Regions from separate parts of the Paraburkholderia sabiae genome, predicted to be linked through region 2. Evidence: riboswitches for the same ligand, from Rfam matches in the RefSeq annotation. Region 2 holds a riboswitch; each other region holds the start of a gene.
The links. A riboswitch is a leader RNA that binds a small molecule or an ion and turns the genes downstream of it on or off. The one in region 2 is predicted to bind cobalamin.
Positions count from the first base shown of each region.

Region 1: another riboswitch for cobalamin. It lies ahead of QEN71_RS25145 (TonB-dependent receptor domain-containing protein); the one in region 2 lies ahead of cobW (cobalamin biosynthesis protein CobW).
Region 3: another riboswitch for cobalamin. It lies ahead of QEN71_RS12510 (CbtB domain-containing protein); the one in region 2 lies ahead of cobW (cobalamin biosynthesis protein CobW).

Region 1 covers NZ_CP125295.1:5,595,071-5,600,060, forward strand. The annotation lists gene QEN71_RS25135 (ABC transporter ATP-binding protein) at 1-395, opposite strand, end outside; gene QEN71_RS25140 (FecCD family ABC transporter permease) at 392-1,441, opposite strand; gene QEN71_RS25145 (TonB-dependent receptor domain-containing protein) at 1,448-3,403, opposite strand; cobalamin riboswitch at 3,468-3,731, opposite strand; gene QEN71_RS25150 (ATPase) at 3,964-4,326, shown strand; gene QEN71_RS25155 (cell division protein ZapA) at 4,323-4,637, shown strand; RNA gene ssrS (6S RNA) at 4,701-4,882, shown strand; gene QEN71_RS25165 (EVE domain-containing protein) at 4,977-4,990, shown strand, end outside.
Region 2 covers NZ_CP125295.1:1,943,879-1,948,868, forward strand. The annotation lists gene QEN71_RS08690 (cobyrinate a,c-diamide synthase) at 1-1,046, opposite strand, end outside; gene cobO (cob(I)yrinic acid a,c-diamide adenosyltransferase) at 1,050-1,652, opposite strand; gene QEN71_RS08700 (cobalamin biosynthesis protein) at 1,649-2,068, opposite strand; gene cobA (uroporphyrinogen-III C-methyltransferase) at 2,065-2,781, opposite strand; cobalamin riboswitch at 2,935-3,192, opposite strand; cobalamin riboswitch at 3,262-3,536, shown strand; gene cobW (cobalamin biosynthesis protein CobW) at 3,698-4,795, shown strand; gene cobN (cobaltochelatase subunit CobN) at 4,805-4,990, shown strand, end outside.
Region 3 covers NZ_CP125295.1:2,801,208-2,806,197, reverse strand. The annotation lists gene QEN71_RS12540 (GntR family transcriptional regulator) at 94-801, shown strand; gene infA (translation initiation factor IF-1) at 967-1,230, opposite strand; gene QEN71_RS12530 (hypothetical protein) at 1,356-1,640, opposite strand; gene QEN71_RS12525 (hypothetical protein) at 2,155-2,373, opposite strand; gene QEN71_RS12520 (hypothetical protein) at 2,553-2,987, shown strand; gene QEN71_RS12515 (histidine phosphatase family protein) at 2,950-3,564, opposite strand; cobalamin riboswitch at 3,593-3,759, shown strand; gene QEN71_RS12510 (CbtB domain-containing protein) at 3,799-4,023, shown strand; gene QEN71_RS12505 (CbtA family protein) at 4,045-4,812, shown strand; gene QEN71_RS12500 (LysR family transcriptional regulator) at 4,879-4,990, opposite strand, start outside.

The DNA.
Region 1 (4,990 bases), 2.9 Mb from region 2:
TCGAGCGCGGCATACGCAGCCGTGCGGTCTTCGTCACGCTCCCAACCCCAGCCGGCCAGATGCGGAAAGCGGTTCAGCAGCACGATATCGAGCACGCTCGCGCTGAATGCGTCGTGCGACGCTTGGGGCATCAATGCGCGACGTTGCGCGAGGCGCGCGAGCGGCCATTCGCTCACGCGCTTGCCGTCGAGTTCGATATGTCCATGCGCAGGACGCAACAGACCCGCTAGCGTCGAAATGAGCGTCGTCTTGCCCGCGCCGTTCGGTCCTGCGATGCACCAGACTTCGCCCGGATAGAACGTGTGCGTGAAGTTGTCGAGCAACGTGCGCGAACCGGCGCGCAATGTGAGTTGGTTGGCATGCAGCGCGGCATCGGTGGAAGCGCGGGCGTTCATGCGTGCCTCCTTCGCAGCAGCATCCACAGAAACACGGGCACGCCGATCAGCGCCGTGATCACGCCGACAGGCAACTGCGCGGGCGCGATCACAGTCCGCGCGATCAGATCGGCGCCCATCACGGCGACGCCGCCGCCGAGCGCCGACGCGGGCAGCAGCATCCGCTGATCGTTGCCGAACGCGAGTCGCAACATGTGCGGCACCACGAGTCCGACGAAGCCGATCGTGCCGCCCGTCGTCACGGCAGCAGCCGCTGCGAGCGACGCGACGAGATAGACGCGCAGACGCATGCGCGTCACGTGCACGCCGAGCGCCTGCGCCGCGGCATCGCCACGCAGCAGCACGTTGAGTTGCGGCGCGATGGGCACGATCCCGATCAACGCCACGCACAACGCGCCGAGCGCGAGCCACGGCATGCCGCCGCCGTTCAGATCGCCCGTCAGCCAGAACAGCATGCCGCGCAAGCGGCTCTCGGGCGCGACGGTCAGCAGCAACGTGATGATGGCGCCCCAACCCGCCGCGATCACGGCGCCTGTCAGCAGCAGACGCGGCGATGCATCCTGCGGCTCGCCGCGCCACAACGCACCGCGCGCGAGACCGAGCACCAGCAGGATCGACACGAACGCGCCGGCGAACGCCGAAGCATCGACGATCCACCACGCGCAGCCCGCGATCATCGCGACGAGCGCGAAGCTCGCCGCGCCGCCCGATACGCCGAGCACATACGGCTCGGCCAGCGGATTGCGCAGCAACACCTGCAACAGCGCGCCCGCGAGTGCGAGCAGCGCGCCGCATCCGAAGCCCGCGAGCGCGCGCGGCAGACGCAGCGTGCGGACGATCTGCACGGCGAGATCGGACGATGCCTCGTGCGACGGGAGCAGCGCATCGAGCACATGGAGCGGCGCGACACTCACGCTGCCCAACGCCAGAGACGCGATGAACACGACGAGCGCGGCCAGCGCGAGCGCAGCCCAGATCGCGAACGCGCGCTTCGGGCTCATGCCGCGCGCGAGCCGCATTGGCTGACGTTGCACGACGCCGTTCATCGGCCGTTATTGCTGCTGCCAGCCGAGCGTGAGGTACGCACCGCGTCGCGGCGTGTTGTACGTGTAGGCGAGTTCATGGTCCTTGTCGAAGAGATTCTGGATTTGCGCGGCCACGTACCACGCCTTCGTGATGTTGTAGCGCGCGGACAGATTCACGATGCCATAACCGCCGAGCGCCGTGCCGCTGTCGTCGCGCTCGCCGCTCACGAGCCACTCGCCGCCCACGCGCCAGCCGCCGATATTGCGGTTCGCCGCGAACGACGCAAAATGACGCGCGCGACGGTTCAGATCGGTATGCGTGTCTTCATCGACGGGATTCTGGAACGTCACGGCCGCGCGCACGTCCGTCCTGCCGACATGACCTTGCCACGATCCCTCGATGCCCTGCACTTTCGCATGCCCGACGTTCTCCGCGACATAGATGCCCGGCGTGGTCTGCACATAGTCGATCAGGTTCGTATAGCGCGTCTGGAACGCGGTGAGCTTCAGCAGACCGAGCGCATCCGATGCGTACTGCAACGCGGCTTCGATCGAATGGCTGTGCTCCGGCTGGATCAGCGGATTGCCGCTATACGGGTAGTACAGATCGTTGAAGCTCGGTGCGCGAAACGCATCGGACCAGCTTGCTGTCACCTTCCAGTGCTCGGTCAGATCGTAGCCATAGCCCAGATAGTAACTGTTGGCTCCGCCGAAATCCGAGTACTGGTCGCGCCGCAGATTCGCCTGAATCTGGTTGTTGCCGAAGCGCCCCGTGTAGCCCGCGAACACCGAATTCACGTGACGGTCGGGCGCGCTGTACTGGTTCGAATCGAGCGTCTGGTCGAGATGCTCGTAGCCGAGTTGCAGCTTCTGGTCCTTCGCGAATGTGAAATCGTTCTGCCACGTGTACTGCCGGTTGTCCGAATCGTAGCGGTACAGATAGTCGCCATTGAGCGACGTGTTGCTGCGATCGTTGCCCGTCGCGACGACGAAGCGCGTGGTCCACCAGTCGGTCACCTTGCCGTTCGCGAACGCCGACGCGGTTTGAACCTTGCTGTGCAGGTTGTTGAGATCGGTGGGCAGGCCGAACGGATTGTCGAAGCTGTCGTTGCCGTTCGACTGGAAATAGCGCAGGCCGATGTCCCATCGGTCGTTGAGCTTGTGACGCAGCGACGCGCTCACGCTCTCGTTGAAGTAGCCGTTCGCGTTCGGATTGACGGGCGCGAGCGCGGGATCGATCGACGAGAAACCATCCGTCTTCGCGCGCGCGACCTCGAAGCTGAAGGTCGTGCGGCCGTCCTTGTCGAGCGCGCCATCGACGCCCGCCGCCTGTCGCTGCGTGTGATAGCTGCCGTATTCGACGTCGAAATGAAAACGCGGCGGATGATTGCCACCGTCCTTCGTGAACACCTGCACCACGCCGCCAATGGCACCCGACCCGTATAACGCCGACACATTGCCGTTCACCACTTCGACGTGATCGATCTGATCGAGCGGAATCTGTTCGAGCTGCGCATTGCCCTGACTCACTGAATCGACACGCACGCCGTCGATCAGCACCAGCGATTGCGTCGACGACGCGCCTCGCAGAAAGAGACTCGACGTCGAACCCGGGCCACCGTTGCGAACAATCTGTGCGCCCGGTGCGAACTGCAGCAGACCGGGCAGGTCGCGTGCTGTCGTGTCGGCGATGTCCTGCGCATCGAACAGCGTGGTCTGCGGGATCGCGTCCGCGAGACGCTGCGCGCTGCGGTCCGCCGTCACGACGATGGGCGACAGCGTCGCTTCCTTCTGCGGACGATTCGCAGCGCTGTCGGATGGATCCGTGGATGTGGCGGATGGGTTCGTGGTGTCGTCCGTCTGTGCATGCGCCGCGAGCGGGACGCAGGCGAAGGCCATGACGGCAAGTGCAGCGAGCGGCGCATGCGGGCGCGAAAAAACCGGACGCGAAAACGCCGGATGGACAAACAGCGGGGTCAGCATCGAATGAGTCCTGTGGGCCTGTGCGCGGCCCGCTCCTCGTGGGCCGATGCCTGTTCAGGAAGCACCTTGCCTCCTGGCTCTGGCCGGTATCCGGGCTGACGACTGGCCGACCCGCCTTCCCACGCATCGCGCGCAGTGGCGTTTCGCACGGCATCGGCCGATAGAGTCGGCTCGATGTGTGCATGGATCGGCTTGCAGGAACTGCAGTCGTTGTACCGTTGCGAGGACAGCGCAGGTTGGCTCGTCCGGGCGGACTTCGCTCCCTGCTTCCCGTTTAACTGCGCGCGGTGCGATACCGTGCGCGGGCACCAAAGTGCCGCCAGTGTAGAAGTGACGAACAGACGCGTCAAGAAACGAGGACCGACGTCCGCACTCCGGCGGGACGACTGTTAAAAAAGCCCCTTTTTAAAGGGTAAAAATGCGTGATTCGTGGTCGCGCATCGGCGCAACACACTGGATAATGCCGCGCTAAAGCGCTACTGTTACGTCTCGAAACGAGACAAATGTCCGAGCGTGCGACATTCCGCGCTAGAATGCCATGTCTTTAGAGGACGCAGCACATGCTCACCGAACTCGAAACACTGTCACAGAACATCGGCCGGCTGATCGAGATCAGCCAGCGCTATAACGAAGCCCGGATCGCACTCGAAGAACAGCTCGCCCAGGCGCGCGCCGAATGCGAAGCCACCCGCGTCGAACTCGAACAGACCCGCGAAGAACGCAATGCGTTGCAGGCGGAACGCGATGCGTTGTCCGCGAAAATCGACGACGCTCAGGTCCGCCTCAACGCGATCCTCGAGAAACTGCCGCGCGCTCGCGGTCAGGAAGCCGACAACCAGCTCGATCTCCTCGCGCCCGAACAGCAGGCGCAGGCCAATCACGACGCGAACAACGACGCGACCCGCCACGGAGAAAACGTATGACCACGAAGCAGATCGAAGTGTCGATCCTTGGCCAGCCCTATCGTCTCGCCTGCTCGCCGGAAACGGAAGCGGCGCTGCTCGAAGCGGTGGCGCGTGTCGACGCCGAGATGAACCGGATCCGCTCGAACAGCAACGTGCGCGGCCAGGACCGTATCGCGGTGATGGCGGCCTTGTCGCTGGCATCGGAACTGCTTAGGCTGCAAGCCAGCGTGCGACACGGAGAATCATTTCCCGCCGAAGAAATCCGGCGTACAATGCATCAAATGAACGAGCAGCTGGGCACTGTGATTCAACAGTACAGCGTGCAGTAAAAAGAATTCGATGGGCTTGATTGTTGTTCGATCAGGCCCATGTTGTAGAGCAAACGTTTTTAAGCTTCCCTGCCTGGTTCGCCAAGGTCATATATTCCTTGAACCAATGCTATATGCACGGTTGCGGAAATTTGTAGCACGGGCGTGCGCGTCACTCAGTCTGATGTACCCGAAGTGCTGCTAACTGCGACCAATTCTGAACCTCAGGTTCAGGATGCCGGCCTAGCGGCTAAGGCGGGGACCCATACGAACGGCATCGGACTTTGTCCGATGCCGTTTTTCTTTGTGCGTTCGACGAACACTTCTCCCCTTCAAGTTCATTCACGCTCAATCCGACTCATGCGCTACTGGCT
Region 2 (4,990 bases):
GCGTTGCCCGGTAACAGGGCGAGCATCGGTGTCGTGACGCCGTGCGTGTCGGTGACGCTGTCGAGCAGATACAGCATGCCGCCGCATTCGGCGACGATGGTGCGATCCGCGTTCGCATGCGCGCGGATCGATGCCGCGCTGCGCGCGTTGGCCGCGAGCTTCGGTGCATGCAGTTCGGGATAGCCGCCGGGCAGATAGAGCGCGTCGGCGTCGGCGGGAACGGCTTCGTCGGCGAGCGGCGAGAAATACGTGAGATGCGCGCCGAGCGCTTCGAGCAGTTGCACGTTCGCCGGATAGATGAACGAGAAGGCGGCGTCGCGCGCGATCGCGATGTGCATGCCGTCGAGCAACTGCGGCAAAGACTCGTTGTCTGCAGCGTCGTCGAACGTGACGGCGGGCGGCAGTTGCGCGAGTGCTGTCGATGCGAGCGCATCGGCGGCACGATCGAGACGTGCATCGAGATCGTCGATTTCCGCTGCCTGCAACAAGCCCAGATGACGGTCGGGCAATTCGATCGCGGCATCGCCCGACAGATAGCCGAGCATCTTCAGATCGCGCGGCAACGCTTCTTCGAGCATCTGCGCGTGACGCGCCGAGCCGACGCGGTTCGCGAATACGCCGTGAAACGGCACATCATCGCGAAAGCGCGCGAGGCCGAACGCGACGGCGCCGAATGTCTGCGCCATCGCTTTCGCCGAGATTACGGCGGCGACGGGCACGTTGAATTTCGCGGCGAGATCGGCGCTGCTCGGCGTGCCGTCGAACAAACCCATCACGCCTTCGATCAAAATCAGATCCGCTTCGCGCGCCGCTTGCGCGAGTAGCGCGCGGCATGCGCGTTCGCCGACCATCCACAGGTCGAGCGAGAGTACAGGCGCGCCGCTCGCGCGCGCGAGGATCATCGGGTCCAGAAAATCCGGGCCCGTCTTGAACACGCGCACGTCTCGCCCCATCCGCCGATGATGCCGCGCGAGCGCGGCCGTGATCGTCGTCTTGCCCTGGCCCGACGCCGGCGCGCTGATGAAGAGAGCGGGGCACGCGGGCATCGTTCAGAACTCCACGCCGCGTTGTGCCTTCACGTGCTGCTCGCGGTACGGATGCTTGACGAGGCGCATTTCGGTGACGAGATCGGCGGCTTCGACGAGCGCATCGGGCGCGTGGCGGCCTGTTATGACGACATGGACCATCTCGGGTCGCGCATTCACGACTTTGAGCACTTCATCGAGCGGAAGATATTCGTACTTCAGCACGGTATTCAACTCGTCGAGAATCACCATCTGATACTCGCCGCTTTCGATCATGCGGCGTGCTTCGTTCCAGCCCTTGCGTGCCGTCGCGATGTCGGCCTCGCGGTCCTGCGTGTTCCAGGTGTAGCCGTCGCCCATCGTGATGAACTCGCAATTGCCCTGCGCGCCCAGAAAATCGCGCTCCGACGTGTGCAGCGCGCCCTTGATGAACTGCACGACGCCGAGCTTCATGCGGTGGCCGAGCACGCGCACGGCCATGCCGAACGCCGCCGTCGACTTGCCCTTGCCCGTGCCCGTGTTGACGATCAGCAGGCCTTTCTCGACGGTCGCCTGAGCCTGCTTTTTCTCGTGGCCTTCGCGGCGGCGCTGCGTCATGCGTGCATGCGATTCGGGATCGGTCTTCATCGATGTTCCTTGATTCTGGATGTGTCGTTGGAATGAGGGTGTGCGGCAGCGCACGCGATGGCGACAGTCACGCCGTCGTGCGCAAGTTTCGTGACGAGCAGTTCTCCGCCGTTCGCGGCGAGCCGCGCGCACGGTTCACAGACGCCGTCGACGCCGAGATGCTCTCGCGCGGCGGAAGATGCGTTGATGGGTGCATCGAGCGCGGCGATCTGTTCGCGCGTGAACGTATGCAGCGGCAGCGCGTTGCGTGTGCAGAACTCGACGAGTCCGGCTTCGTCGGCCTTCGTTTCGATCGATGCGACGGCGCGCAGTGCGGCGAACGGAAGCGCGTCGCCGAGCGCTTCACGCACGGCTGCTTCGATCTGTTCCGCCGACACGCCGCGCCGGCATCCGATGCCCGCGATCAGCGTTGTCATGGCGCGGCCAGCGACGCGACGCCGCCGATTACGACGATCGACGGCGATCCGAGTCCAGCATCGGCGACGCACTGCACGAACTCGCGCAACGTCGCGGCGACATGGCGCTGCTCGGGACGTGTCGCCGATTCGATCGCGGCGCACGGCGTATCGGGTGGCATTCCTGCGCTCAGGAGCGCATCGACGATATCGCCGAGCCGACGCATGCCCATATAGATGACGAGCGTCATGCGTGTGGCGGCGAGCGCTTGCCAGTCCGCTTCGTGCTCGCCCGCGCCGTGCCCCGTGACGAAGATCACGCCCTGCGCGTAGTCGCGATGCGTGACGGGAACGCCGATCGCCGCAGGCGCAGCAATGCCCGCCGTGATTCCGCTGATGATTTCGACGTGCACGCCTGCAGCTTGCAGCGCTTGCTGTTCTTCTCCGCCGCGTCCGAACACGAACGGATCGCCGCCTTTCAGACGCGCGACGCTGCGGCCCGCGCGCAGATGATCGAGCATCGTGGCAATGATCTCGTGTTGCGGCGTCGATGCGTGGCCGCCGCGTTTGCCGACGTAGACGATCTGCGCGTCGTCGCGCGCGAACTGGAGCACTTCGGGATTGACGAGATCGTCGACGAGCACGACGTCAGCCAGCGCGAGCGTGCGCGCGGCCTTGAGCGTCAACAATTCGACGTCGCCGGGACCGGCGCCGATCAGCCAGGCGCGGCTCATCGCGAGGAGAGCGCCGCGATGTGCGCGGGCGCTTGTGTGTGACAGGTCATGCAATGTTGCGTGTGACGCGCGACGGCTGCCATAGTGTGAGTCTGCATCGCGCGTGGGCGCTGGCCTCCGTTTCCCGCGGTGCCGGCGAATGGCGAATCTACGTTCGCCCCCTTGCATCGGGCCGGTATCCGGGCTGGCGGCTCATCGCGTTCGCCTTCCCATCTGCGAGTGGCAGACAGTGGCTCTGAACGCACTGCGCGGAAGATGTTTTCCGCTCGCCGCGTGACCGTTGCGGGGACAGCACAGGCTGAGCGCGAGGTCGTCGCTTTCATGTTGCGACGAGCGGGCGCTTCCCTGTTTCCCGTTTAACCGCGCAGACCTTCGAGCGTTCCGCGCGGCACCAGATGCGCGCATACGATAGCACACGGGGCTGTGCGAGTCGCTGCGTAGTTTCGCGGATGCTTCCTTGACGCTGCCTGCCGCCGGGCCTAAACTCGCACGCACTCTGGTGCTCGCGCGCGCTTTCTGCGCGCGCAGTTAAACGGGAAATAGCGGGCTTCGCACGGTTCATATCGGCGGGCCAAACTATGCTGCTCCCCGCAACGGTAGGTGAAGGCATCGCGCAGACGATGCAGAGCCGGCCTCGCTGCATGTGCGTCCAATAGCGGCCCATGCAGATACATCCACTGCGCGAAAACGCTCGCGCGGGAAGGAGAGGCGGCGCTTTCATCAGCCCGGATACCGGCCCGAGTGAACGACGCCATGCTGCGGGGATGCGGCACAGCGTTCACGATTCCTCATGCGCTGCAGCGGTTTGATACCGATGCGGCGCCGTTTTCGTCCCCGTGCATCACATATGACAGCGCAGCTAATTCATAGCGCGCCTTCAGGGTCACTCGAACGACCTTCGAGCAACGGAGCCATCATGCAGACACAGATGCGCAAGATTCCCGTGACGATCGTCACCGGCTTTCTCGGCAGCGGCAAAACGACGTTGATGCGTCACATCCTTCAACACGCGGGCGGGCTGCGCATCGCCGTGATCGTCAACGAGTTCGGCGAACTGGGCATCGACGGCGAGATTCTGAAGGGCTGCGGTATCGGGTGCGACGAAAACGGCAACGAAACGGAAGGCCAGTTGTATGAGCTGGCCAACGGTTGCCTGTGCTGCACCGTGCAGGAAGAGTTTTTCCCTGTGATGGAGCAACTCGTCGAGCGGCGCGAACAGATCGATCACGTGTTGATCGAAACGTCGGGCCTCGCGCTGCCGAAGCCGCTCGTGCAGGCGTTCAACTGGCCGTCGATCAAGAACAGCTTCACTGTCGATGCCGTCGTGACGGTGGTGGATGGTCCCGCTGTCGCAAGCGGCCAGTTCGCGGAAGACCCCGTTGCCGTCGATCAACTGCGCAAGGCCGATCCGAATCTCGATCACGAATCGCCGCTGCATGAACTGTTCGAAGACCAGTTGTCGGCAGCCGATCTCGTCATTCTGAACAAGATCGATCTGCTCGATGAAGCGCGACAGGCCAGCGTGGAAGCCGTGATTCGCGAAGAGATTCCGCCGCAGGTGAAGGTAGTGCGCGCGCACATGGGGCAACTCGATCTGCATGCGCTGCTCGGGCTCGAATCGGCATCGGAAGAAACGATTCATTTGCGCCACGATCACCACGGTTCCGCCGACGATCCCGAGCACGCCGATCATCATCACGACGAGTTCGATTCCGTCGTCGTCACGGCGAAGGCGACGTCGCGCGAAGCGATGATCGCGGCATTGCAGCGCGTGGTCGAAGGGCACACGATTTATCGCGTGAAAGGCTTTGCGGCGCTGCCCGGCGCAGCGATGCGGCTCGTGATTCAAGGCGTGGGCCGCCGTTTCGATAGTTACTTCGACCGGCGCTGGCAGGCAGGCGAAATCGATGCATCGTCGCTGAGCCGCTTCGTGCTGATCGGCGAAGACCTCGATCAGCCGACGCTGCAACGCGCGCTCGACGAAGCGCTCAGCACGCAAGCGCAGCAGGCTTAAGGCACCGCGATGCATTTGCTGCGCACCGTCCCGGGCGGTTTCGTCGACGATACGCAAGGCGTGATCCGTATCGATCAGAAGCCTGCGGACATCGTGATTCTCAGTTCCGCCGACACGACGCTGTCGCTGCTCGCGAGCGTCGTCACGCGGCTGGGCGACGGTTTTCCGAGCGTGCGGCTTGCGAATGTCACGTAT
Region 3 (4,990 bases), 860 kb from region 2:
CTCGCCGACGCTTGCGCAAGATGCAGTGGAACGCAACGGCCGCTAAAATACGGCCGCCTGCATCGATCTCACTCGCGATTTCACCCGTCAAACATGGCCACACGCCCGACCACACCGCCGCCCGCCGCAGACGAAGACAACGTCGAGGACCGCATTTACGCGTCGATCACCACGGCGCTGCTCGAAGGGCGCTTGCGGCCGGGCGCGCAGCTCGTCGAACGCGATCTCGCGGCGGCGTTCGCCTGCACGCGCGGCGCGCTGCGCAAGGTGCTCGCGCGGCTCGGTTACGAAGGCAAGCTCGTGCTGGAAGCGAATCGCGGCGCGTTCGTGCCGTCGCCGTCGGAAGAGAATGTGCGGGAGGTGTATCGCGCGCGGCAGATCGTGGAGGCGGGTATCGTCACGGCGCTGTGCGGCGCGCTGTCGACGCAGGACAGACGCGCGCTGAAAGCGCATGTCGCCAGCGAGAAGAAGGCGCTGAAAAGCGGGCGCGTCGACGAGCAGGTGCGGCTCGCCGGGCATTTTCATGTGCTGCTGACGCAGATCGCGGGCGGCGCGGAGTTGCAGGGTTTCGTCGCGCAGCTGGTCGCGAAGACGGAGCTGTACAAGGCGCTATACGATCCCTCGAAAGGCACGACGTGCTCCGCCGACGAACACGCGCATCTGATCGAAGCGCTCGACGCCGGCGATCTGAACGCCGCGCTCGACGCAATGCGCACGCATCTCGCGGAACTGGAGGAGCGTGTCGTCACGCGCATGCAGGCAGGTGCAAGCGACGATCTGGGCGTGGTGTTTCGGGGATGAGGAAGTGAGGCGGGCGGCATGCGTTGCACATGCCGCATCGATTGCTGTGTACTGCGTGGTCGACGGCGCAAATGCGCGACGGCCTTTTGTGCGTCGATTCGTTCCCGCGTCCCGCCCGATTGATCGCGAGACGCCTGCTGCTTCTGGCTACTGCTTGCCGCTACGTCAGCGGCGGCGCATCGGCGCGCTGCGCGGGCCGCTGCTGCGTTCGTCCTTGTGACGGAAGTTGATACGCCCCTTGGTCAGGTCGTAGACCGACAGTTCGAGCGTGACGCGGTCGCCCGCGAGGATACGGATGTGATTCTTGCGCATGCGGCCCGATGCGTACGCACCCACGACGACGCCGTTGTCGAGCGTCACGCGGTAGCGGCTGTCGGGCAGTACTTCGTCGACGATGCCGTCCAGTTCAATGAGTTCTTCTTTCGCCATGCACTACTCCTGGTCGATGAGGGAAGGGTGCCGCGCGCGGCGCGCAGCGTGTCTTGCGCGGCAGCGCGAACGCTGCTGCGGCGATACGGTTGATACGTGAAACGCGCCTTTCGCGGCGCGTCCGATCAGAGATCGGAAACGGTTTGCCCGTCCACCCGGCCGTCGATCACTTGCGACGCATGCTCGATGCAAGCCATGCGCGCCTTGCCCGCGCCTTCGAACGGACGGAAGTACGCGAAGCGGAACACACGGCCGTCGGCGGAAGGATTCTGGCCGACACGGCAGATGCGCACCGACGCGTCGTAACCGCTGTCGATCGAATTGCGGTGGGTCACGCCGCTCGCTGTGCGTCGCGGATAAACGAGCGGATGGATTTCGTAGCCCTTGTACGTCTTGACGCCTTGAGTCATATGCAAATTCCTGTCATGCGTGCCGCCGGTGCGCGCGTCACACAGGCGCGGCGAATGGGCAGCAGGCGGCGCAGCACCGTAGGGCGCACCGCAATGAAAAAGTTTGGCGCGAGCCAGATACGTAGGCTCGAACACGGCCGCGAACAACGCGGAACGGATGGAGAAATACGCTGATGCCGCACAGGCACCGAACGTAGCAAGTGTCACCCGGTCGGGTTCAAGCGCGCAGCGCGTGGCCGAAGTGACGACGACCGCCGGGTTGCCGCTGCATGCTATTGCGCGGTAACGGGACGGTTGGGGTGTAACGCGATCAGTGCAACGCGGTGAAAACGAACTACGCGAAAGACGTGGACGCGTTGCGGTTAAGAGAATGCCGGAGGATGCTGGCAGAACGCTGCGTTCGACATATTATGCCCTAAAAACAGGCCCTTGTGTAGCACAAACTTTCGCGCGGCTGCGTCCGTGAAGCATGCCGCGCCCGAAGATAGCGACAGAGCGCAAGGGCTTTGCGGGCTTACTCCGTCGTCTGCGTCAAGCGTTTTTGCAACTCGCGCGAGGCGGCGAGCGGAATGCGCGCGTCGTCCCATTGCGCGAGCCATTCGATTTCCTTCGACGTGAAAATCTGGCCGTGATTGCGCAGCGCGTATTGCAGCGAATCGATGATGTGATTGCGAATGATCTCGGGCGTGCGTGCATCGTCGAGCACGGAGCGAAACGCTTCGAGCGTAGCCATCGGTTGCCTCTTGTCGGTGAACGCTTGTGAAAGACCTGACTCTTATCGCACATCAAAATGCGCGCTGCCACGCGGTCAAAATTCACGCGGCTTCACTTCACGGTGACTGGGTATGCGCTTTGCACTGCGCAGCGTTGCCATCGACGATGCGCGCCGTTCCCAGCAATACGAGGCACTTCATGAAACTCAGAACGATTGCACCGCTCGCGCTGTGGACTGTCGCGCAACTGTCGATTGCCGCGACGGGCGATGCGTTTTGCGGCGTGCTGTCGGGCGCGGGGGTATCGGCTGAAGCGGCCGAATCGGCTGAGTCGCGGGCAACGGCTGCATCGGGCACGCAGGCCGCGAAGGGCTTTGCGTTGCGGGACGGCGAACCCGTCGATTTCATCGCGGGCGGCAAGACCGTGCGCGGCACGCTGCATGTGACGATGGATGGCGGCGTCTATCGCGCGTACTGGCAGGCGCAGGGCCGCCCCGAACGCTACGTGTTGGCGAATGCGGGCACGGACGCCGTGCGCCTGATCGCCATGCCGACGCAAGGCACGCCTGCCACGGACGGCATGCCGGGTACGACACTCAATCCGCAGCAGGTGCTGTCGTGTCCGTCGTTGTGAGTCCCGTATGACGATGAGGCGCGGGCCACCATGTCCAGCCGCGCTCGTTGTGCCGCAGTTCGACGATGGCCAGCGGCGGCACTTCGATCCGCGCGAACGTTGCTGGCGGCGTCTGCAATATATGCATCAGGGCCGCGCGGATCACGCTTGCATGTGTGACGGCGATCACGTTGCCGCGTTGTTCGAACGCATCGAGCCAGCCGCCGACACGCAGCTTCAGCGCATCGAACGATTCGCCGCCATGCGGCGCGGCGGATGGATCGCGCGTCCATGTGGCGAGCGCGTCGGGCTCTTCGTCGGCGAGTTCGAGCAGACGGCGGCCTCGCCAGCGTCCGTAATCCGCGTCGGCGAGCGCGGGCTCTGCATGCGCCGCGAATCCGAGCGCGTGAGCCGTTTCGCGCGCGCACGGAGCGGGGCTGCTCAGCGCAAGATCCGCGTTCAGCCGATCCGCATTCGCCACCCGGAAAGCCGCGGCTTCTTCGATAGCATGTGCATCGAGCGGATCGTCGGCGGGAAACGCGCCTTTGCGCTGCGCGGCCGTCGCCGGATGGCTGATCAACAACAGACGTGTGCGCATCGGCGGCTCTATGTGTGGACAGTGGAGAAAGTCGGGAGCGTGTCGCAGTTTAGCGCGTAGAATAGACGCCACTCGAAGCGCGGAAGCCGGTGCAAGCCCGGCGCGGTCGCGCCACTGTAATCGGCAGTCAATGCGTACGCAAACATGCAGGACACCAGCCGGAAGCCAGACCCAAGCTTCGACTTCCCTCATCAATCGACTATCGGGGCGCGTTACCCCCAGGAGATGTCCGTCATGAATGACACCGCTCTCGACCACGCCGGTCAGACCGATCAACCCGCCATCACGCCGATTCCGCTTCGCGAACTGCTGCCCTGGATCATCTTCGGCGGTCTGCTGATGCTGCTCGCGCTGTACTTTGTCGGCGCCGAAGAAGGCGCGACGTCGCTGATTCCCGGCATGTACGTGCATGAATTCGTGCACGACGGCCGCCACCTGCTCGGCTTTCCTTGCCACTGATCGCGTAAGGGAGTCATCACCATGGTTGGTAAGTTGTTGATGCGAGGCATGCTCGCAGGCATCGTCGCGGGCTTGCTCACGTTCGCGTTCGCGCGCGTCGCGGGCGAACCGCTCGTCGATACGGCCATCTCGTTCGAAGAAAACATGCACGCAGCGCACGATCACGGCGACGCGGGCGGCCACGATCATGACGAAGAAATCGTCAGCCGCGGCACGCAGGCGGGTCTTGGGCTGCTCACGGGCGTCGTTGCGTATGGCATGGCGTTCGGCGGGCTGTTCGCGCTGACTTTCGCGTATCTGCACGGACGCGTCGGCAAGCTCGGCGCGCGCGCGTTGTCCGCGTGGCTCGCGCTCGGCGCTTATGTCGCCGTCGTGCTCGTGCCGACCATCAAGTATCCGGCGAATCCGCCTTCAGTCGGCGATCCCGATACGATCGGCATGCGCACCGGGCTGTTCTTCCTGATGATCGTCACGTCGCTCGTCGTGGCTGTGTTCTCGATGAAAGTGCGCAAGCACCTGATGTCGCGCCTTGGCTTGTGGAACGCGTCGATCATTGGCGGCATCGTGTTCGTCGCGATCATCGCCGCGATCCAGATCGCGCTGCCGACGGTCAACGAAGTGCCCGAAGCGTTCCCGGCCGTCGTGCTGTGGAAGTTCCGCATGACGGCGCTCGGCATGCAGGCGATCATGTGGGCCGTCATCGGTCTGCTGTTCGGCGCGCTGATCGAACGCAGCGAGCGCATCGCGCGCGCATCGAACGCGGCGGCGCGCAAGTCGGCTTATCTGTAACGCTTATCTGTAACGCTTCTGTCCCGCGCCTGCGCGTCATTGCGCGGGCGCGCGTGTCTTTACTTTTCAGTTCGCCATTTCCAGAAACCGCGCCAGACAAGGATTGCGGTTCGACGGCGACCACACGAGCAACTGCGAAATCGTCGGCGCGTTCGCCAGCGGCCTGAACACGACGCCC